One region of the Cohnella hashimotonis genome, then DNA from elsewhere that is predicted to be linked to it. Evidence: riboswitches for the same ligand, from Rfam matches in the RefSeq annotation. Region 1 holds a riboswitch; each other region holds the start of a gene.
What was found. A riboswitch is a leader RNA that binds a small molecule or an ion and turns the genes downstream of it on or off. The one in region 1 is predicted to bind cobalamin.

Region 1 (7,364 bases):
GCATACGGAAGCGGATGACTTTCTGGAGAAAATCGTTCAGTTCAACGGAGGGAAAGTGGCCCGTGACGCGATCCGCGATTATCTAGCCAAATACGGAATGCGCTGCCCCGGAGAAATCGATATTACGAGAACCCGCTGGAGCGAAAAACCGCTCGCCCTTGTTCCCATGATTCTGGGTCACATCCAAAACTTTGAACCGAATGCCGGCAAGCAAAAATTCGAGCAGGGGCGCCAGGAGGCGCTCGAAAAAGAACGAGAACTGCTGAATCGATTGAGGCAACTGCCTGACGGCGAGCAAAAAGCGCTGGAAACGAAGCAAAAGATCGACCTTGTCCGGAACTTCATCGGTTACAGGGAATATCCGAAATACGGCATGATTAGTCGCTACTTCGTATACAAGCAAGCCATTCTGAAAGAGGCGGAACGACTCGTTCAAGCGGGCGTCATCCGTGCCAAAGAAGATGTGTACGACCTCGCTTTAGAAGAGCTTCACGAAGTCGCACGCTTAAACCAACTGGATCAACGGATCATCGACAAACGCAAAGAGGATTACCGATTTTTCGAAAAACTAACGCCCCCGCGCGTCATAACCTCTGAAGGCGAGATCATTACGGGCGCGTATCAACGAGAAAATATGCCGGATCACGCACTGTTAGGCCTGCCTGTTTCTTCGGGCGTCATAGAAGGAAGAGCGCGTGTCCTTTTAAATATTGAAAATGCCCATCTGGAGGAAGGAGATATACTCGTCACTTCCTTTACCGATCCTGGTTGGACGCCGCTGTTCATATCCATTAAAGGTCTGGTGACCGAAGTCGGCGGACTCATGACCCATGGCGCCGTAATCGCGCGCGAATATGGCTTGCCAGCCGTCGTCGGCGTGGAAAATGCAACCAGGCTTATCAAGGACGGGCAACGAATTCGCGTGAATGGAACAGAAGGATACATTGAAATTTTGTAAGTCATCAAGCTAGCTATTGCAAGGTCAAAATTTGCGGTCCTTCGGCCGTGATCGCGATCGTATGCTCATATTGGGCGGCAAGCTTGCGGTCCAGCGTCCGTGCGGTCCAACCGTCATCGTCGATTGTCATGCGATAGGTGCCTTCGGTAATCATGGGCTCGATCGTGAACACCATGCCTTCCTTGATACGGGGGCCTTTGCCTGGCTGACCGACATGCGGGTAGTTGGGATCCTCGTGAAGGTCCCGTCCGATGCCATGAGCGAGAAGGTCGCGCACGACGCCGAAGCCGTTCGATTCGGCATGCTGCTGGATCGCGCTCGTCATGTCGCCGATCCGGTTGCCGGAGCGCGCCTGCGCGATGCCGAGGTCGAGACATTCCTTCGTGACGCGCATGAGCTTCTCGGCCGTCGGCGAGATCTTCCCGACCGCATAGGTCCAGGCAGAATCGCCTAGCCAGCCATCCAGCTCGGCGACCGTGTCGATCGTCACGATATCGCCTTCCTCCAGGGGTTTGCTGCCAGGGAAGCCATGCGCGATGACGTCATTGACGGAGGCACAGGTCGCATAACGATAGCCCTTATAGCCCTTCGTATAAGGCTTGGCGCCGTGCTTTAAAATGATGTCCTCGAAAACGCGTTCGATCTCGTTTGTCGTAATGCCCGGCTGAATAAGCGGGGCGATCGTCCGATGGCATTCGGCCACCACTTGGCAGGCTTTGCGGATCGCTTCGATTTCGTGTTGGCTTTTTAAAATAATCATGGTTGCCTCAGGACTCCTTTGTAATGGCATGCATGGCGAGACGGGAGATACGATCGACATCCAGCTCTGAATTTCCAGCATAATAATGCAGTCCGCAGCAGCCGACCAGCACGGCAAGCATATGATCGATGCTCTCGTCATCCCGGCGGGCGATCGCCTGGAGTGGAACGTACAACCGATCCATGAACCTTCTCTTTGCGATGCTCCGATCCTTCTCCGGCAAGCCCGCAAAGTGCTCCGCCGCCATTTTATAGACGAGATAGGCACGGGCGTCCACTTGCCACAGTACGAGCAGCGATTTGCAATACGCGAGCAATACCAAGCCATCCGAACTGCTCTCGCCGTCGTCGATCCATTGCGACAGCGCCTGCTCGCAGCGCTCGAAGCCGCTGTCCAGCACATCCTCGATTAACAAATGACGGTTCGGATAATAATGATATACGGTGCCGTACCCCAGCTCGGCCTCGCGAGCGACATCGCGAACGTCGAAGCCGCCGCCTGTGCGGAAGTAAGCGCGCGCTGCGACATCCAGGATCTGTTCTCTGCGCTGCATACGGATGCGCTCATTTTGTTCTTTTGTACGCGGGCACATGCGTGCAGTGTCCCCCCTTTTATTGACCTGCAAATTTGTCGATAAAAAAATAGTAACCGATGTGGCGAAGAAATGCAATTTGCTGTGGATGCCTGATGAAAAAAGCCTTTCATTTGGATAATCTTGGTTTACTATATTTAGAGACGAGGAGGGAGCAATCATGGAATTGAAGGAATGGCTGTCGTCGCTTGGCATCCAGATGCCTAAGCCGGAGCTGCAAGCACTGGAGCGGCATGCGGAAAAACAGCTTGGAGCAGAATATGATATGCGGTGGATGTCGGTACAGGAACAGGGGCAGCTGCTGGAGACGATCGCATCTATTCCTGTCTATCGAGACATTTTGCCGCTATGGGAAAATAGCGGGGGCGATTACATAGCGATCTATCGGAGAGGGCCGCTCGCCGGGAAAATATGCGTAATGTCTCATGAGGAGACGGACTTGACGCCGCGCTGGCGCAACGTTATCTCGCTGCTGGAACGAATGGATGCCGATCCGGAAGGGGAGTGGCGCGACTGGACCTTCGATTATCCGGCTCCTGAAGGCATTCCGGGAGAGCAGCTGGAACAGGACAGGAAAACGGTGGATCAGCTGTGGTCATTATTGAAGCAGGAGGATGAAGAGGACATCCGCTGCCAGACGGCCTTTGCAATCGTAGCGCTGACCCCCAAGGCAGATCTGGCGGAGCTGCTTGCATTGCTGGAGGATGAAGATATGTATGTGCAGGAAAGGGCTTGCGAACGATTCGGCGAAGAGCAATTTACGGCTGCGGAGCAACCCTTGCGCGAATTGGCGAGAAGTGGCATGAGCAATGCCAAGAGCGCCGCTGCGCGCGCGTTGGCAGGGATGAACATGCGTCCTTAATGGACCCATATTGTAGAAATATCTCATTAAGAGTCGCGAAAACTCGCGGCTTTTTCTCATTTATGCGAAGCATTTTTCTGTCAATGGTTGATCTCATGAACTTTTACTTATCAAGCACGGTAACGTTGCAACCAAACGCTTTACCAGAGGAGGACGCTAAGATATGATATTACTTCGTGCTTACATGGCTAAAGAAGGGCGGAGAAATCGTTGAAAAAAGGGGTCTTACTCTCCTTGGTGGCATTGTCGCTTTTAGCTGCGGGGTGTTCGGAGAAACAGCCTGACTCGACAGAAACGAAAGGAGAACAAAAAGAGGCCGGTTTTTTCGAGGCGCCGGGCTACGCATTCGGGTATCATTTAGGCGAGCTCATCAGCGGGGACTTTCAGCCGTACGCGGAAGGCAACGTCCTCTACATGGGAGGCATAGACGGCAGCGTAACAGCTGTCGATATCGCCGCAAAGAAAAAATTGTGGTCTACCGATCCGGTCTCTACGACTGTTGAGGGCATTGAAATGGCCGACAACGCAAACGGCATAAGCGCTGACGATAATGCCCTGTTTGTTAGCGGAAGTTACAGCATCCGAGCCTACAATAAAGTCGACGGCGGCAAGCTGTGGCAGAAGCAGATCGGCCAGTGGACGACGGCAGCGCCGCTTCGCTACGACGATAAGCTGATTGCAGGCATCGATGATGGGAGCGTCCTCGCTCTCGATCCGAAAACGGGAGACGAAATTTGGTCCGCCAAGCAAGATGATCTGGGCATACGATCAGAGATTACAGAAAAGGACGGCGTAATCTATGTTTACGGAAACAACGGCATATTGATTGCGGCCGACGCTTCGAGCGGAAAGATGAAGTGGCAGACAACTACGCTTTTAGCGAGCAATGATTGGAATAATCCGGACAATCAAATCGCGGAGCTCTTAAATACGAAGCCTGTATTTTACGCTAACCTTGTCATCATCGGCAGTTGGGACGGCAACGTGTACGGTATCGACCGGAAAAGCGGAAGTCTTGTATGGGAAACCCGCACGGATAAAGTAACTTCTTATCCGCTGTTAGATGGAGACACCGTCTATACAACTACTTCAAACGCCGTCCATGCCCTTGACGCCAAAACAGGCGAACAAAAATGGACGGTATCCTTTGACCAATACCTGACGGACTGGCATCTATCGAACTTAGCGGCCAGTAACGGCAAGCTTTATGTAGCCGCGGACAAAACGCTCCTCGAGCTTGATTCCGGCACCGGGGAAAGCAGAGAATTACTGGCGTTGTCTGACGACGCCAGCGGTATATATCTTCATGATGGTCTGCTTTTTATCGCTCTGTTTCACGGGGACGTGTTGGCCAAAGCATTGGACGAGTAACGCAAGAAAAGAGCCCGAACGGGCTCTTTTTACATTACTCGATAGCGTTAGTTTCAGGCAAAGTTCATCTGCGAGCCGGCGGAGCCACCGGAATGACAATGGACACCACCGTACCCAAGCCGGGCTTGCTGAGGATGCGAAACTGACTCCTCTCGTTGTACATAAGCGCCAGCCGTTTGTGCGTGTTGCGCAAGCCGATATGGGCTGCCGCATCGTCCGGTTGGCGTAGGCGCCGTCGGATCTCGGACAAGCGTGCATGCTCCATGCCAAGGCCGTTGTCGATCACCGTAATTCGAAGCGCATCTGCGCGACGCAATATTTTCACTTTGATCGATCCGCCGCCGGGCTTTTCTCGAAGTCCATGGTAGATACTGTTCTCGATCAGCGGCTGAAGCAGCAGCTTCATCGTGATTAACCCGCGATGGTGCTGCGCCATATCGCGAATCAGGAAATGACGCTGCAGGCCGCGCTGAAGAAGGATAAAGGCCTGGCGCTAGAGGCATTTCTGAACGATCCGCTGGTGTCGATACCGCGCGATCGTGCGGAACAATTGTTTGACCGCATGCTGCAAGATACGAAGTCGATGCTGCCTGACTGGCGTCTGTAAGTCGGATAGGCGAGAATCAAAGATCAGCCTGAAGACGAATGATCTTCGGGCTGTTTTGCGGTATTCATAAAAACGCCATAATCCCACCATGACAAAGGCCATATATTCCGCTATGATGGTCAAGTCTAATTGAATATTTCATTTCAGGTGCCCGTCATGACTTGCATTACGAAAGTTAGAGATGGGTTAAAAGGGAAGCGGGTGCAATTCCCGCGCGGTCCCGCCGCTGTAAGAGATGAGCTTTATGCCATACGCCACTGGATGTTCCGGGAAGGCGGCATAAATCGATGATTCTCAAGCCAGAAGACCTGCCGGAAATGGACACCGACAACTCTACGAGCGATAGGGGGTGTTTGAATTGAGTCTGCCCGTTTATTTGGCGATCTCTCTTTAAAACCTCTTGACGATTCCGTTAAGAGGTTCTTTTTATTGCGTCCACACGCGAACTGGCAAGTAAAATGAATGGGAAGCAGGGATCGTTCACTATGATGAGAAAAATAACGGCCTGGATGCTCGCGCTAAGCGTCGCATTTTCGTTGTTTGCGGCGGGCGCGAAAACGACCGGCGTTGCTGCTGCGGCAGGCGCGCTCGAAGGTTATATTACGTTGACAGTCGAGAAATTTACGCTGGGTCAAGGTTACAAGCTGGAGCCTACCCGCGTACCCTTTTATACCGGAGAGAACGGCGCGGCCGTAATCGCCCGGGTTTTGGGCGAAGAAAATATCAAGCATACAGGGACTGTCGACGGCGCCTTTTATTTATCCGATGTACGAGACTCGGTGCAAGAAGCGCATGTGCCGGACTACATACTCGAACAAATCGCGTTAGGCAATGAGACGCTCGGCGGGCGGCAGGATTCCGAATGGCTCGGCGAATTTGACTATACGCCGATGTCAGGCTGGATGTACGAAGTCAACGGGGAATTCCCGCCGGTCGGATTGTCGGCTTACCTTCCCCATGACGGCGACGTCGTCCGCACGCAGTTCACGGTGTGGGGCTACGGCGCGGATCTGGACTATTCAGATGGCAGCGGCTATATCGATTCTGCCGATAAGGATGAATTGACGGCACTGATCGGCAAGGTCAATGGAGATCCGACCAGAGATACGCTGCTTTCCGATCCGGCGATTGCCGCCTCGTATACGCATGCGTACGAAGTGCTTGAAAATATCGAGAGCACACAAGATAGCGTCGACCGGGCGTTAACGGAACTGGCGGACGGACTCGGTTGGGACGTCGTCAAGCCGGAGCTCGCGATCGCCGGCATCGAAGACCAGTCTTTTCTACACGCGAAACAACTTAGCTTTCAAGTAACCGCAACCGATGCGGGCACGCCGGGCATCGTCCCGACAGTGACCCTGAATGGCACCGCCCTTATGCCAAAAGACGGCCAATATACGGCCAACCTGGTCGTCGGCGCCAATACGATCGTCGTTACCGCTCAGGATCTTGCTGGCAATACTGCGCTTCGGACGTTGACGGTTTACTATGGTCTGTCGGGCATCGTCGGAGAACAGCTCGGTAAAAACCTCGCTTGGATTGCGAATACGGTGAAGGAACCGACCTTCGGAACGCTCGGGGGCGAATGGTCGGTACTGTCGCTCGCGCGTGGGCAATATGATATGCCTGCAAGCTATTATGCGAAGTATTACGATAATGTCGTTGCGAAAATAGCTCCGTTAGTCGCTCAGAACGATGGCATACTTGATAAGAGCAAGAGCACGGAACATTCGCGTCTTATTGTCGGACTGGCTTCGATAGCGAAGGATCCGCATCATGTCGCGGGATTTGACGCAACGCAGGCGTTGTCCGATTACGATTATGTCCTTAAGCAAGGCATCAACGGTCCGATCTGGGCGCTGATCGCGATGGATACGCGAGGCTACGCGTTCCCGGCCGCCGCGCAAGGCAAGAAACAAGCGACCCGAGAAAACCTTATTCAATATATTCTGAACAATGAAGTGAAAAAAGGCACCGAGCAAGCCGGCGGCTGGGGCTTTAGCACGGTTACGGCCGACGTCGACTTGACCGCCATGGCGATGCAGGCGCTTGCGCCGTACTACGCGTCAGACGACTCGGTACGGGCGGCGGTCGATCGGGCGATCGTCTGGCTGTCCGCGAAGCAGAATAACCTGGGCAGCTTTACGAACTTTGGAAGCACCAGTAGCGAAAGCATCGCGCAGGTCGTTACGGCGCTATCCGCTCTGGGCATCG
Region 2 (7,364 bases), 5.3 Mb from region 1:
TCCGTAGCACAGCGTGGCGGCCATCATGAGCAGCAGGCCGGTCGCATCGATCGACGAGACGGCGGACGGCGTGATGCCAAGCAGCAGCGCGACGCCCGCGAAGGCGATCGCGATGCCCATCCACTGGTACCGGTTCGAGGACGCGCGGAAAGCGGCTACGCCGATGACGACCGTCCAGAGCGGCGTCGTGGCGTTCAGGATCGAGGCGACGCTGCTGTCGAGCCGCGTCTCGCTGTGCGCGATGAGGTACCAGGGCAAGGCCGTGTTCACGATCGCGACGAGGGCCATCGCAGGCCATCGGACGCCGCGCAGCCCGAACGGCTTGCGCATCGCCAGCATGATCGCCGTCACGGCAACGAGCCCGAACGCCGACCGCAGGAAGGAGACGCCCCATGACCCGAAGTCTTCCACCAGCACTTTAATAAAGTAGAACGAGCCGCCCCAAATGAGACTGAGCAGGATCAGCGCGGCATAAACAACCTTGGGCATAGGCCGCTGTCACCTCCACCATTCCACGGCCGCGGCCGCGTCGGCGCTCGCGCCGCTCATCTCGAAGCCGATCTCGACGGTCTCCCCGATGCGAGGCGAGATGATCCGCACGCCTTTGCGGGCCGCTTCGGCGGACGCCCTGCGGATCGGATCGTTCCAATCGTGCATCGCAAGCGTGAACGCGCCCCAGTGAATCGGCAGCAGCGTTCCTCCTTTTACGTCGATATGGGCCTGAACGGTCTCCTCCGGCGACATATGGATGGCCGCCCAGCGCGGATCGTACTGTCCGCATTCCATGAGCGTTAGATCGAACGGACCGAATCGCTCGCCGATCTCCGCGAAGTGCGGACCGTAGCCGCTGTCTCCGCTGAAAAACACCTTTTGGCCGCCGCCCTCGATCGCCCAAGCGCACCAAAGGGTCGCATCCCGCCCGGCCAGCCCCCGGCCCGAGAAATGCCGGGCTGGCAAGCATGACAGCCGCAGCCCTTCCCATTCAAACGTCTCGTGCCAGTCATGCTCCTCGATGCGGCTCTCGTCCACACCCCATCGGCGCAAATGCGCGCCAACGCCGAGCGGCACGAAGAAGCGGCCGACCTTGGCATGCAGCCGGCGTATGGTGCCGTAGTCCAGATGGTCGTAATGGTCGTGCGAAAAGATAACCGCGTCGATGGGCGGCAGCGCCTCGATCTCGAAGGACATCGTATCGGCGTAGCGCTTGCCGCCGAAGCGGGGAAATGGCGACGGCGCGCGGCCCAGCATCGGATCGAGGAGAATCGTGCAGCCGCCGATCTCGAGCAGCGACGCGGAATGCCCGAACCAGGTGACGCGGAGCGGCCCGGGACGGCCGATCGCGGCCGTGTCGAGCTTCACGACGGGGAGACGACCGGGCGCAGGCCGCGCGTTCGGCCGCCGCTTCGCGAAGTCGCGGAGCATGGACAGATAGTCCGCCGCGGACGTCACCATCGAGGTCGGCAGCGGATAGCGGAACTTGCCGTCTTTGAATTGCGGAGACTTGTGAAGGCGATGTCCGCGATCCCGGTAAGCCTGGGCGCCGAATACCGGATCCAAGGCGAGCACCGCGTAGACGGTCGCTGCCAGCAGCAGTACGACGGCGAGCAGGACGATGAGCGTTATCATATGAAAAAAGACCTTCTCTCTGGCTGATGGTCGAACGGCCGGCCCCAGGGCCGGTACTCCGATGATATCATCACCGGACCCCCGTCCGCCACGATCCGGCTATTCGGCCGCGGATGGCACGACCTCCATCCAGCCATAGGCATCCGGCAGCTCGCCGCGTTGAATGCCCGACAGCGTCTCGTACAGCCGCTTCGACAGCTCGCCGGGCTCCCCGTCGCCGACGGTCAACCGCTCTCCGCGCCAATGCAGGCTGCCGATCGGGGAGACGACCGCGGCGGTGCCCGTGCCGAACGCCTCGCGCAGCTTGCCGTCCCGCAAGCCCGCCGCTACCTCGCCGATCGAGACCGGACGCTCGCTGACGGATACGCCCCAGCCCCGGAGCAGCCTAATGACCGAATCCCGGGTGACCCCGGCCAGGATGCTGCCGCCGAGCGGCGGCGTGACGATCTCGTCGCCGAAGCGGAAAAACGCGTTCATGCTCCCGACTTCCTCGACGTATTCGCGTTCGACGCCGTCCAGCCACAGCACCTGGGCGCAGCCCATCCGCGCAGCCGCCTCCTGCGCCTTGAGCCCCGCCGCATAGTTCCCCGCCGTCTTGGCGTCTCCCACGCCGCCGGCGACCGCGCGCACATGCTCCGTTTCCACATATATCGGGACTGGACGCACGCCCTCCGCGTAGTAGGCGCCGACCGGCGAGCAGATCGCGACGAACGCGTACGACCGGGAAGGCGCCACGCCGAGCTGCGTCTCGGTCGCGACGACGAACGGACGGATATAGAGCGAAGTGCCGGGCGCTTCGGGAATCCAATCCGCGTCCGCGGTCACGAGCCGCCGCAGCGCTCCCAACACCCGCGCTTCATCCACCGCCGGCACGCACATGCGCGCGCAGGAGCGGTTCAGCCGGCGGACATGATCCAGCGGCCTGAACAGCCTCGCCCGGCCATCCTTCCACTTGAACGCCTTCATGCCCTCGAACACCGTCTGTCCGTAATGAAAGACCTTCGACGCCGGGTCCAGCAGCAGCGGCCCGTAGGGGACGATCCGCGGCTCGCCCCAGCCGGTGCCTTCCTCGTAATCCATGAGCAGCATATGATCGGTAAAATAACGTCCGAAACCGAGCCCGCCCGGGCTCTCCTGCAGCTCGCGAACCTTGCTTTGAAGCCCCCTGATTCCATGCAATGGCATGCTTTCCTGCCCGCTTCGTTCCATCGTCATTCCCTCCTGCAAAGTGTTGCTTGTAGAATAACGCGAACGGAAATATATTTGAAATATCTGATTTGTACGAATACCATACCTTTAAAGTATGCTGAAAACAGAACTAGCGAGGTGCGGGAACGATGGATGTCAGGCAGCTGCGTTATTTTTTGACGGTAGCCGAGGAAGGCCAGATCACTTCCGCGGCCAAAAAGCTTCATATGGAGCAGCCGCCGCTAAGCCGGCAGATGCGGCTGATCGAGGAGGAGCTCGGCGTCGCGCTCTTCGACCGGTCGGGCAGGCGGCTGCGGCTTACGCCGGCCGGGGAGCGTCTTCGCGAGCGTTCCGCCGGATTGCTCCGACAACTGGAGGAGACGGTGGCGGAGGTGCGGGAGCTGGACGAGGGCGTGCGCGGAGTGCTGTCGGTCGGCGCCGTCGTGTCCTGCACGTCGCTGCTTCCCGGTCCGCTCGGCCGATTCAGGGAGCGGTATCCGGACGTGAGCTTCAAGCTGAGCGAAGGCGACCACCATCTGCTCGGCGAACGGCTGGAACGGCGCGAGATCGAGATCGCCGTCGCCCGGCTGCCGTTCGAAGCGCCCGGCGGCGAGGACCGCTACGAGATTCGGCCTCTCCCTTCCGACCCGATCGTCGCGCTGCTGCCGACGGGCGCCTGGAAAGCTGCGGACGGCGCGGCGCAGGCGCAGGGCGGACCGGGGCAGGGCGGACCGGCGCAGGGCGGACCGGCACAGGGCGGACCGGCGATCAGCGCCGGCACGGAGCCGCTGTCCCTTGCCGAGCTCGCGGCTTTTCCGCTCGTCTCGCTAAAGACGGATCGCACGGTCGTCATGCACGAGACGATCATGCGCGCCTTCGCGGCCGCGGAGCTAAGCCCCCGCGTTCTGTGCGAATGCGCGAGCGTGGCGATCGCGCTCACGCTGGTGGCCCACGGCTTCGGCGCCGCGCTGCTGCCGAAGTCCGTCATGTCGACGTTTCCGCTGGCGGGCATCGAATGCCGCGCGATCCGCGACGCCGACCTGCTGTCGGAGGTCGGGCTCGTCTGGCTTAAGGACCGTTATCTCTCCCGCGCGGCGCAGCGCTTCATCGCCTTGTTCGGCACGCCCGATGGACAAAGCGGCGACGGGGGTCTATCATGAGAAGGAATCGAATAGCCGAATGACGGCAAGGTGCCCCGGCGCGATCGGCGCGGAAGGGCTTAATAGGGAAGCCGGTGCGAATCCGGCGCGGTCCCGCCACTGTAATTGCGGAGCGAAGCGGCTTGTTGCCACTGTCCAAGCGGACGGGAAGGCGCCGCGCAGCGATGAGGCAAGAGCCAGGAGACCTGCCTTGAACGTCGATTCTCTTTCTTCGGGGGCTAAAGGAAGAGAATGCGCTGCGAAAAACGCTTGCGCGGCTCGACTTTGGCGTGGTATTTCATGTCAGCCCCTGTTAACGGCAGGGGCTTTTTGAATTGTCGGCGCGCGCTGTCTACTCTATTCGAACGGACCGAGCTTCCGCTAATTTCGATTTCCAGACACTTTATCGCTTTTCTGCGGACTCCGGATCTCTTATTTTTCAATATCGCGCCCTTTTGTGCCGCCGATCATGCCTTTAGCGAATCTGTGGTCCGCTAATGCGTTCTATTCGCCGGCTCTTGGCCATATAGCGGATTTGTAGTCCGCTTGGCCGTCTTGGCCGCGGATCTGTCGTCCGACCGGCTAACCGACAGCGACACTGTCGTCCGCTCGATCACTCGTCAGCCGCTCGCCCCCTCATGCTGCCGCCACTTTACCGGAAACGAGGTCCGATCCATGCCGAACGTCCGATCTTTATTTCAACACACCTTATCCCCTTCGCTCAGATCATATCGCGCCTGGCCGCTGGCGCTCATGCTGATCGTCGCGTTGGCCGTGTGCCTGGCGGCTCCCGCCGCGGCTGCGGTTACCGACGCCAACGGCGCTGCAACCGGCACCGTCACGCTGTCGGTCGTCGGAGACGCCCAGCGCGGCACCTTGCTTCCTGCGACGCAGGTCGAATTGCGGAACGGGGATACGGCCTACTCCGTGCTCGAGCGAACGCTCCCGGGCAAGGTCAAGTCTTCCGGGTCGGGCGAAACGCTTTATGTGAGCAGCATCGATGGACTGTCCGAGCTCGATCTCGGACCGAAAAGCGGCTGGATGTACGAGGTCGGCGGATTATATCCCGCCGGCAGCGCCAGCATGTACCGGCTGAAGCCGGGCGATTCGGTCGTCTGGCGCTATACGCTCGATCTGGGCGCTGACGTAGGCGCTCCGAATTCCGGCTCCGGCGGGAATGCGGGCGTCAAGCCGGATGGGGGCGACGGATCGAGCCCCTCCTACAAAGCCGACGTCGCGGCGCTCCGCAAGCTTCTGCTTGCCAAGCCTGCCGCCGGGCTGTCCGAATGGGAAGCCTTCGCGCTCGGACGCTCGGGAGGCGGCGTTCCGGATGCCTACCTTGCGGAGCTGGCTGCGCAGGTGAAGGCCGCAGGCGGCGCGTATCGCAAGGCGACGGACCTGGAACGCATCGTCCTCGCCGTCCGGGCGGCCGGAGCCGATCCCCGCGCGTTCGCGGGCTATGATCTCGTGGCCGCGGTGTATAACCACGCCAAGCTGACGCTCCAGGGCGCCAACGGCCCGATCTTCGCGCTGCTCGCGCTCGACAGCGGCGGCTACGACGTCCCGGTCGGCGCGGTCTGGACGCGCGCCAAGCTCGTCGATTGGCTGCTCGCGCTGCAGAACGCGGACGGCAGCTTCCCGCTGGCCGCCGGCGAAGCCGGCAACGCGGACATTACCGCGATGGCGCTGGCCGCGCTCGCGCCTTACGCGAATGCCGCCGAAGGCGGCGCCGCCGGGGCCGGCGCTGCCGTGCAAGGCGGCAACAGCTCGGCCGCCGTAGCTGCGGCGATCGGCCGCGCCGTCGCCTATCTCTCGTCCGTCCAGTTGACGGACGGCGGCTTCAAGCTCGAGCGCGACGAAAACAGCGAGACGGCCGCGCAGGTCGTCATCGGCCTGACCGCGGCGGGGCGCGATCCTGCCGGCGCTGACTTCGTCAAGGCCGGCGGAGGCCTGCTGGAAGCGTTGCTGGCGTATCGGACGGCTGAAGGCGGCTTCGCGCACACGCCGGGCGGCGCTTCCGACGCCATCGCGACGGAGCAAGCGATGCTGGCGCTGGTCGCATACGACCGTTATGCGGACGGAGCTCCCGGGCTGTACCGGATCGCCGCCGAACGGTTCGCGGACGAAAGGCAGATCGCCGGATGGGCCTCAGATGCGGTGCATCAAGCTTACACGGCCAAGCTGCTATCCGGCACGAGCGCCTCTCCGCTTCGTTTCGAACCGAAGCGCGGCATCACGCGCGCCGAGTTCGCCGCCCTGCTTGTCAGGCTGGCCGGCGACAGGCTGAGCGCAGCGCAAGGTCCCGGCTTCGCCGGCATGACCGGCGAAGTCTCGTTCGCCGACGTCCAGCCGTCCGCCTGGTACTATGGGGCCGTCATGCAAGCCGCCCGCGCCGGCATCGTCAACGGCGTATCGGCGACGGCCTTCAAGCCCGGCGATCCGATCACGCGCGAGCAGATGGCTGTCATGATCGGCCGCGCCTTCGGCCTGTCCGAGTCGCAGAGCGGCACGGCTTGGCGGGATGCCTCCAGCATTCGCGCGGCTTCCTTGCCTTACGTTAATGCGGTCGCGAACAAGGGCATTCTGCTTGGCGCCGCCGGCGTCTTCGATCCGTCGGGCACCGTAACCCGCGAGATGGCTGCCGTGACCGCCCTCCGGCTTAAAAATCTAAATCTGGCTTCATCTAAATAGACAGCATGCGCATACGCAAGGAGGGACTGGAAGTGAAGCAAATTCGCAAGGGCCGGCTCGCGGCATTGTTCGTCCTGCTGGCCGCGCTGCTCATGGCCGCCGGCTGCGGCGGGTCCGGCTCCGATGACGGGGCGGCGTCCGGTCAGTCGAGCGCCTTCGCTCCGTCATCACCGGCGGCACAGACACGGCAGCCAGGAGTCGCCGAGTCCTCGGCAAGCCCGCAAGCAGACCCGAAAGCAAGCCCGCATGCAAGCGCGCAGGCTTCCGCAACGGCGACGGGCAACACAACGACGCCTGGCGTCATGCCCGACGGCGCCAGCCCGACGGCCACGCCAGGCGCCGCGTCCACCGCCGGTACTGCCAAGCCTTCCGGCGGCCGGATACCGCCGGCGACTGCCAATGCCGGCTCGGCTTCGGCACAACCTGAAGCCTCTGCCCCCGTCGCCACGCCGACAACGTCGCCTACGCCTAACGGGACCGTCGGCGGCAAGCCTTCGTCCCCTCCGCAGTCCGGCCAAGCGACGACCAGCCCTTCCCCGGCTGCGACCCAGGCGCCGCAAAAGGCCGAAATCACCCTTTCGATTGTGGGCGACAGCGATACAGGCACGATCCTGTCTCCCGCCGCGGTCGAGCTCAAGTCCGGGGACAGCGTGCTCGACGCGCTGAAGCGCGCGACCCGCAGCCGCAAGATGCAAATGGAGTATCAAGGCAGCGGCGCGG
Region 3 (7,364 bases), 5.2 Mb from region 1:
CGCCCTCGCATCTTATGTCGCGATGGGTCTGGGCGTCGCCCTTGTTCCCCGCGTGTTGGCGGACAAGCCGCCGCCTGGCGTCCTCTCCCGGCCGATTCAGGGAGCGGCGGTCGATATGGCTTGCGGGTTGCTCAGCCGGACCTCGGAGTCGCCGCTGACGCCGGCGGGGGCGAAGCTGTACGCGGCGTTGCGCGATAAACTCGCGGAATAGGCGGCGCCGAACCGAACTCTTTTCCAAGTTGAAGTGTATTAGTGGCGATACGCTTGGAGAGGAGGAGACAGCATGGACATCGCGAAAGCGGAAGCGCAGCGGCTTTACGAAGAAAATGCCGTTTATATCTACCGTCTCGTGCTGATGCTGACGAAATCCAGAGCGCTGGCGGAGGACATTACCCAGGACGTTTTTATGCAAGCCTTTCGCAAATACGGCAGCTTTGATCCGCAGCGAACCGGTTCGGCGCGGCCGTGGCTGTCCCGGATTGCGATCAATCAAACGCGCAATTCGTTGCGGAAGAACCGCTGGCTCAGTCTGATCGGCCATACGCCCGAGCGGGCGGCCCCGGATTCGATCGAAGACGTCGTCCTGTCGGACGAGCGCGATCGGGAGTTATGGCGCGAGGTGCTAGGACTGTCGTTGAAAACGAGGGAGGTCGTAACGCTCCACTTTTATGGGGGGATGACCCTTCAGGAGACGGCCGACTTGTTGGGAATACCGCTTGGAACCTGCAAGTCCCGGCTCCATTCGGCGCTGAACAATCTGAGGGCGCGTCTGCCGAATAAGGATCGCTATTTCGCATACGGGAGCGGGGGTAGCCATGAGTGATGTCTCGAAGTATCGACGGGTGATTCATGAGGCGCTCGAATCTGAAAAACCGGCGGCTTCCTTCGACCAGCTCTGGACGCGGGCTGAGAATGTGGCGCGCAGACCCTTGCGGCGCTATTGGCTGATCGCGCTGCCCTTGCTCGCGGCGCTGTTGGCGGGGGCATGTACGGCCGTTTACCAAAGCGTGACGAACTGGTCTAACACGACCGTCTCTTTTAGCGATAAGAAAGACGATCTGACGGATATGCTGACGCCGCTGGAAAAGTTCGACGACATGGTCTTGCTGCGGGATAATCCGCTGCTGTCGCTGGAAGAAACGAGAAAAAAAGCTCCGATCCCGATAAGAAATCCGATTTTGCCGGACGGGTGGACGGAGGTCCGATCCACAGGCGTGAATCCGGGCAACGCCGAATACTGGAGTTCCTTGCTCGATCCCCAAGGCAGGCGCGTCGTTGTAAAACAAGCGTTCGACAGCAGTTACACGATGTCCTTAAGGAAGAAGTCCAACGAGACTTTTTTCGTTGGATATCCGAAAGAATCCAAGTTCATTAAGGGCTTCGGCGACGATCTCGCGATTCTGATCAATCTGCAGAAAGGGAGATGGCAGATGATGCTTTACCACAAGGAGGCCACAAAAGAAATCGTGACCTGCATCAGCATCTGGAGCATGGATCCGGACGAGGCGGTTGCGCTCGCTCGTTTATACTTGGAGGCGCCTTCGTCTTAATCGCTTTCGCGTCTCCTATAAAAGGAAAACGGCCGATACGGAAAGCCAGGCTCCGCTGTCGGCCGTTCATTTTAATTTGTTTTGACCAGCGCGGACACGACCTCAACCAGCGGTGTCGCCGGCCGCCCGAGCAGCTGTTCCAGATCGCCGCTTTCCACGGCGAGCGTGCCTGCGCGAATCGCCTGTTGGATCGCGACGACGATCGGGAGGGCGAACTCGGGAACGCCTGCGCTCTTCATCACGCCCGCATAAGTTTCATCGTCGACCTGCTGCACCGGAACTTCGCGTCCGAGCGCCTCCGACACCACGCTTGCAAGCTCCGCATACGTACGCAGCGGTCCGCCGAGCTCGTACACTTTGTTCTCGTGTCCGGTGCCGGCGAGCACGGCTGCAGCCGCCTCCGCATAGTCGCTGCGCGCAGCCCAGCCGACTTTGCCGCCGTCTGCGGACGTAACGAGCGGAGCGCCGGCGACGATGCCCTGGATCGCGCCGGCCTCGTTTTCGATGTACCAATTGTTGCGTAAAAAGGCATACGGGATGCCCGTCGCGCGAATCGCGTTTTCCGTCTCGCGGTGTACTTCCGCCAGGAACAGCTCGCTCTCTTGAGCGTTCGGAGCGCTGGTATAGGCGATGAAGCCGACGCCGGCGTTGCGGGCTGCCTTCACGGCGTTCGCGTGCTGGCGAATACGCGTCTCCGTATCTCCGTCGGTCGAGACGATCAACAGGCGATCGATGCCTGCGAAAGCTTGCTCAAGCGAAGCCGGATCGTCGAAGTCGCCGCGCCTGACGTCCACGCCGAGCTCGGCTAGCGCAGCCGCCTTCTGCGGGTCACGAACGCTGACGGCGATCTGCTCCGCGGATATGCGGCCGAGCAGCGTCTTTACGACATGGGAGCCGAGATGGCCCGTTGCGCCGGTCACTAGTATTTTCATAGAAAATCAACCTCCTGGGAATTCGTATTGGATAGCCTCGACATCTTGGTGTGCGAAATGGGGAATGTCTCGGCATCTGTTGTAACCATCATAGCTACAACGAGGGCGCGAGTCAAGTCTCCGAGTCAGGCATATAGGCTTCCCGGTCGGGTGCAGCGTATGGACGCGGATTTCTCCGGCGATGTGCGACCCTTTTCATAGACAAAGGTCGGACGACCCGCTATCATTAGGGCATAACTGCATATCCTCGTACCAGGCGCGCGCATGCTGCCATGCCGCTTAATAGGGAAGTCCGGTGAGAGTCCGGCGCGGTCCCGCCACTGTATATGCCGAGCGCTCCGAGCGATGCCACTGTTCAGCCGAATGGGAAGGCGTCGGAGCCGCGATGAAGCAAAGCCAGGAGACCTGCCTCGATACGACTGTATCCCGCCCGCTTCGCGGAGTGAGCGGCGGGACCGGCTGTGCCAGCTAAGCCGCCCCTCGGCGGACGCGGCCTGTGGCGCGGCGTCATGCTGCGATCTTGAACCACTCCTTTGCGGAGTGGTTTTTTAATGCGGTACGGACGAGCGGCGCGGGTCAAGAGGACTCATCATTTTTTCGGGAAAAGGGGTATGACTCATGTTGGGCTTCAAACGTTTTAAATCGCTGGCATCGCTCGCGCTGTCGGTATCGCTCGCGGTCGCCGGGCTGTCGGCTGCGCTGCCTGCGGGCAAGAGCTACGCGGAGGGCGCCAGCGCCACGACGGTTGCCGCTTCCGTCAACGTGCAGGCGGACATCCAAGCCGCGATCGGCTACGTCAACGCGAACGGCGGAGTCTCGTCGGACTGGCTGGCCTTCAGCTTCGCGCGCGCGGGACAATCGGTTCCCGCCGACTATGCAGCGAAGCTCGCTGCGGGCGTAGAGGCCGAATGGACCAAGGCTTCGCCGGATCCGACGGCGCTGGCGCGCCTTGCGCTGGTTGCGAACGCGATCGGTCTGGACGCCCGCAGCATCGGCGGCCGCGACTTGATCGCGAAGCTGGCGAGCTATCCGTCCTTCGCCAATGTGTACGCCGACATTTTCGTGCTGCTGGCGTTCGATTCCGGCAATTACGAGCTGCCTGCCGGCACCGCGTGGACGCGCGGCGATCTGATCGCCGCCATCGTCTCCGGCATCGACGGCTCCACGGTTCCCGATCTGTACGGCATGGCGCTCAGCGCCCTGGGCAAGTATAAGGACCGCCCCGAGGTTGCTGCCGCGGCGGACAAGGCCGTCGCTTGGCTGGCCGCCAATCTCGCTGGCGACAACAGCGAGGCGATCGCGCAGACGATTATCGGCCTCTCCGCTTACGGCATCGATCCGGCGGACTCGAAGTTCGCCAAGGGCGGATCGAACCTGGTCCAGCGCCTGCTGGCGTTCAAAAATACGGACGGCGGCTTCAAGCACCAGCTGTCCGACGCCGCGTCGGACAAGGCGTTCGCCACCGAGCAGGCGCTGCGCGCGTTGGCCGCTTACGGGCTGTTCGGCACATCGCACCGCTCCGTGTACGTCAACGCTGCCAGCCAGTGGGTCGCGACGGGCGTCGCCATCGAAGGGCTGAACGGTCCTCTCGCGGCGCTTAGCGCTACGCAGGCGGTGTACGCGTGGGACGCGCTGGTCGAGATCGCCGATCGCAACAAGCTGAAGCTCGGCTATACGGACGATCCGCAGTACGGCAAGTTCCTGTCCGCGATCGGCGACGCCAAGGGCGACCAGAGCGTCTACTGGTTGTTCGCTGTTAAGCGCGGGGGCGTCTATGCAACGGTAGATACCTCGCTGGAGAAATTCCGCCTGCAAACGGGGGACGAGCTGTACCTGTATCTGTCCGGCTCGGACAGCGGCCTCGTAAAGTCCGTCACGGCAAAGGCTGCGGCGGGCGGCGCTACGGCAGTGAACGTGCAATACACGTACTATGACAGCAGCTTCAAGGAAGTGACGGGACCGGCGGCAGGCGTGCAGGTCGCGATCGGCGGACAGACCGCGACGACGGACGCGAGCGGCACGGCAACCTTCAAGGGGCTGTCCGCACGCGAGCTTACCTACACCGTGACGGGATATCGCGCCGGCGCAGCGCCGCTCGTGCTTAAGTATTCGGGCAAGGTAGCCGTGGGCGCAGGTCAGGCAGGCGGCGAGTCGTTCGCCGACGCTGCGGACATCGCTGCTTGGGCTAGCGACGCTGTGAGCGAAGCGTATGCCGCCGGCTGGCTTCAAGGCGTAAGCACGACGGAGCTGAAGTTCGCGCCGAAGCAGCAGCTGACCCGCGTGCAGTTCGCTGCGCTAATCCTTCGTCTGCTCGGCGAGACGCCGGCCGCCGGCGCCAAGCAGTCGTTCGCCGACGTCGCGCCGGGCGCCTGGTACTTCGATGCGGTCATGACCGCGAAGTCCAAGGGACTGATCGGCGGCCTTACGGCGACTTCGTTCAAGCCGAACGAGGCGATCTCCCGCCAGGATCTGGCGGTCGTATTGGCCCGCGCCTTCAAGCTTGACGGCACGGGATCGAAGACCGCGTTTTCCGATCAAGGCCAGATCTCCGGCTACGCGCTCGCGTCGGTTCGCGCGGTCTACGACAAGGGCCTGCTGAAGGGCACCTCCGGCACCGCGTTCGATCCGAAGGCCAAGGTGACCCGCGAGATGGCGGCAGTCATCGCGTCGAACCTGCTCAAGCAGGGATTGATTTCGAAGTAAGCGGCATAAGCGCAAAGGCATAAGCGTAAAGGCATAAGCGCAAAGGCATAAGCGCAAAGGCATAAGCGCAAAGGCATAAGCGCAACAAAAAGACGGCGGGGGCAAAATTCCCAAGCCGTCTTTTTGTCATTCGCCTATTTCTCCAGCTGTGCGGCTAGACGTCGTATGTGCTCTTCGGGCAGCTCTGCCATACGGGTGACGACGGCGATGTCGGTGCCGGCCTTCAGTAAATTGATCGCGACGGCGATCCTGCCCTGCTCAATGCCTTGTTCAATGCCTTCCTCAATGCCCAGTTCCCTGCCCTCCTCCAAGCCCTGTTCCCGCGCATCCTTCAAAAAGCTAATCCGATCCCGGTTAGCCTTCTCCCTGGCCTCGTACAGCATGCGAGTCATGTCGTCTTCGCTGAGATGACTCAGCCGTTCTTCGGCCGTACGAATCGTCGGATCCATGGCGATCAGCTCCTCCAATTGTTCGTGGGTCGTACGTTCGTCCAGAAACCTCAGCCAACGGTGCAGCGGGTCCGTCATGGCGTACGGGGCCGAGCGAAACTTCGGAAATTCGATAAAATGCAGTTCGATCAAATCCGTCAATATGAACTGCCGTTCCGTGTCCTCATACAGATGAAACGAGCGATGGAAGCCTTCCAGGGGAAGAAAAGAAAAATCCAGCATATTGATACAGATCGTTTTCTTGAGCTGGCCATAATCCTCGCCTTCGCGAATCGAATCCGCGAGAAGCCGGCCCATGTAGAACAGACTTCGCTTTTCCATGTGCCGATAGCGTCCGACCTGCATCTCCACGTTGATCTGCTCCCGGTCCGCCGTCTCGCAGCGGATATCGAGCACGCCCTCTTTGTCTTCGACGAGGCGCTTGGTGAGCAGCTTGCCGTCCAGCACGGCCAGGTCCGCGATCGCGTCCCTTTCGTCCCTGTGCAGGACCGCGTTAAGCAGCCCAATCAGCAGCGGCTTGCTATCGGCTTCGCCGAACAGACGCTTGAACAGGTAGTCGTTCTTCGGGTTCAATCGCTTTTTCAACACATTTTTGCCTCCAGTATATCATAATCGCGCAATTTTCCGAACGGCGCCGCACGCCGGGAAAACGCAAAAAAACGCGCCCTTCGCCGTCCTGCAGGAAAACACAGGATCGACGCAGGGCGCGTGCTTCGCGCCTTGAAACGATTTAAACTCATCTTCACCTAGACCCGCAATATTGTCAAGAGAGGGCGGGCTGCCTGGCGGCGCCTCTCTCCTCCACCGCAGTCGTCTTGATCGTAAATACGAATGCCGCGCCTTGAGTGAAGTCGCTTTTCGCATAAATCCGGCCGCCCATCAGTTCCACCAGCGTCTTGCAGATCGACAGGCCGAGTCCCGTACCGCCGGTCTTGCTTCCCTGCGTGCCATCGAGCTGGGAGAACGGCTGGAACAGCCTGTGGTACTGCCCTTCCGGGATGCCGGCTCCGGTATCCTCCACGGCGAATTCGAGCTCAAGCTCCGCGTCCTGCCGGCGCAGCAGCCGCGCATAGACGCGAACGCCGCCGGCGGAAGTGAACTTGACGGCATTGCCGATCAGATTGTTGAGCACCTGACGCAGCCGGTTGGGATCCCCGAGCAGCAGCGAAGGAATCGCGGGATCGATCTCAGTCGTCAGCGTCAGCCCTTTCTCGCGGAGCAACGCGATGAACAGGTCAGCCGTCTCCTTCATGCAGCTCGCCAGGTTGAACGGCGTGAGCTCCAGGTCCATTTTGCCGGACTCGATCTTGGAAAAGTCGAGAATGTGGCTGATGATCGAGAGCAGCGCGTTCCCGCTGGTGCGTATAATGTCAACCATGTCGCGGTCCGAAGCGGGGAGCTGCGATTCCATCAGAAGCTCCGACATCGCGATGATGCCGTTGAGCGGCGTGCGCAGCTCGTGGCTCATCGTCGCGAGGAAACCCGACTTGATCTGGGAGGCCGTCTCCGCCGTTTCCTTCATCTGCGTCAGCTCGCGGTTCGCTGCTTCCATCTGCTGCGCCTGAGCCTCAAGTTGTTGCGTTTTCGCTTCGAGCTCCTGCGTCTTGGCGGCTAATTCCCTGGTCTGGCGCTCCAGCTCGAGCCGCGTCAGGTAGAGGCGCACGAAGCCGTCGATCTTGCTCTTCAGCACCTCGGGATGCACGGGCTTCGTCATAAAGTCGATCGCGCCG

Region 2: it holds a riboswitch for cobalamin, as region 1 does, so the genes downstream of both, KB449_RS34025 (S-layer homology domain-containing protein) here and KB449_RS12895 (S-layer homology domain-containing protein) in region 1, are expected to answer to the same signal.
Region 3: it holds a riboswitch for cobalamin, as region 1 does, so the genes downstream of both, KB449_RS33720 (S-layer homology domain-containing protein) here and KB449_RS12895 (S-layer homology domain-containing protein) in region 1, are expected to answer to the same signal.

Annotation. Positions count from the first base shown of each region.
Region 1 covers NZ_JAGRPV010000001.1:3,219,518-3,226,881, reverse strand. The annotation lists gene ppsA (phosphoenolpyruvate synthase) at 1-958, shown strand, start outside; gene map (type I methionyl aminopeptidase) at 972-1,718, opposite strand; gene KB449_RS12920 (TetR/AcrR family transcriptional regulator) at 1,726-2,271, opposite strand; gene KB449_RS12915 (hypothetical protein) at 2,471-3,172, shown strand; gene KB449_RS12910 (outer membrane protein assembly factor BamB family protein) at 3,383-4,543, shown strand; gene KB449_RS12905 (sensor histidine kinase) at 4,608-4,949, opposite strand; partial or broken gene KB449_RS12900 (family 4 glycosyl hydrolase) at 4,965-5,150, shown strand; cobalamin riboswitch at 5,279-5,480, shown strand; gene KB449_RS12895 (S-layer homology domain-containing protein) at 5,639-7,364, shown strand, end outside.
Region 2 covers NZ_JAGRPV010000001.1:8,519,465-8,526,828, reverse strand. The annotation lists gene KB449_RS34045 (DMT family transporter) at 1-489, opposite strand, end outside; gene KB449_RS34040 (MBL fold metallo-hydrolase) at 499-1,626, opposite strand; gene KB449_RS34035 (branched-chain amino acid aminotransferase) at 1,726-2,811, opposite strand; gene KB449_RS34030 (LysR family transcriptional regulator) at 2,964-3,974, shown strand; cobalamin riboswitch at 3,987-4,181, shown strand; gene KB449_RS34025 (S-layer homology domain-containing protein) at 4,629-6,644, shown strand; gene KB449_RS34020 (DUF4430 domain-containing protein) at 6,677-7,364, shown strand, end outside.
Region 3 covers NZ_JAGRPV010000001.1:8,436,314-8,443,677, forward strand. The annotation lists gene KB449_RS33700 (LysR family transcriptional regulator) at 1-211, shown strand, start outside; gene KB449_RS33705 (RNA polymerase sigma factor) at 284-823, shown strand; gene KB449_RS33710 (hypothetical protein) at 816-1,550, shown strand; gene KB449_RS33715 (SDR family oxidoreductase) at 1,622-2,482, opposite strand; cobalamin riboswitch at 2,721-2,909, shown strand; gene KB449_RS33720 (S-layer homology domain-containing protein) at 3,101-5,185, shown strand; gene KB449_RS33725 (Rpn family recombination-promoting nuclease/putative transposase) at 5,320-6,219, opposite strand; gene KB449_RS33730 (ATP-binding response regulator) at 6,398-7,364, opposite strand, start outside.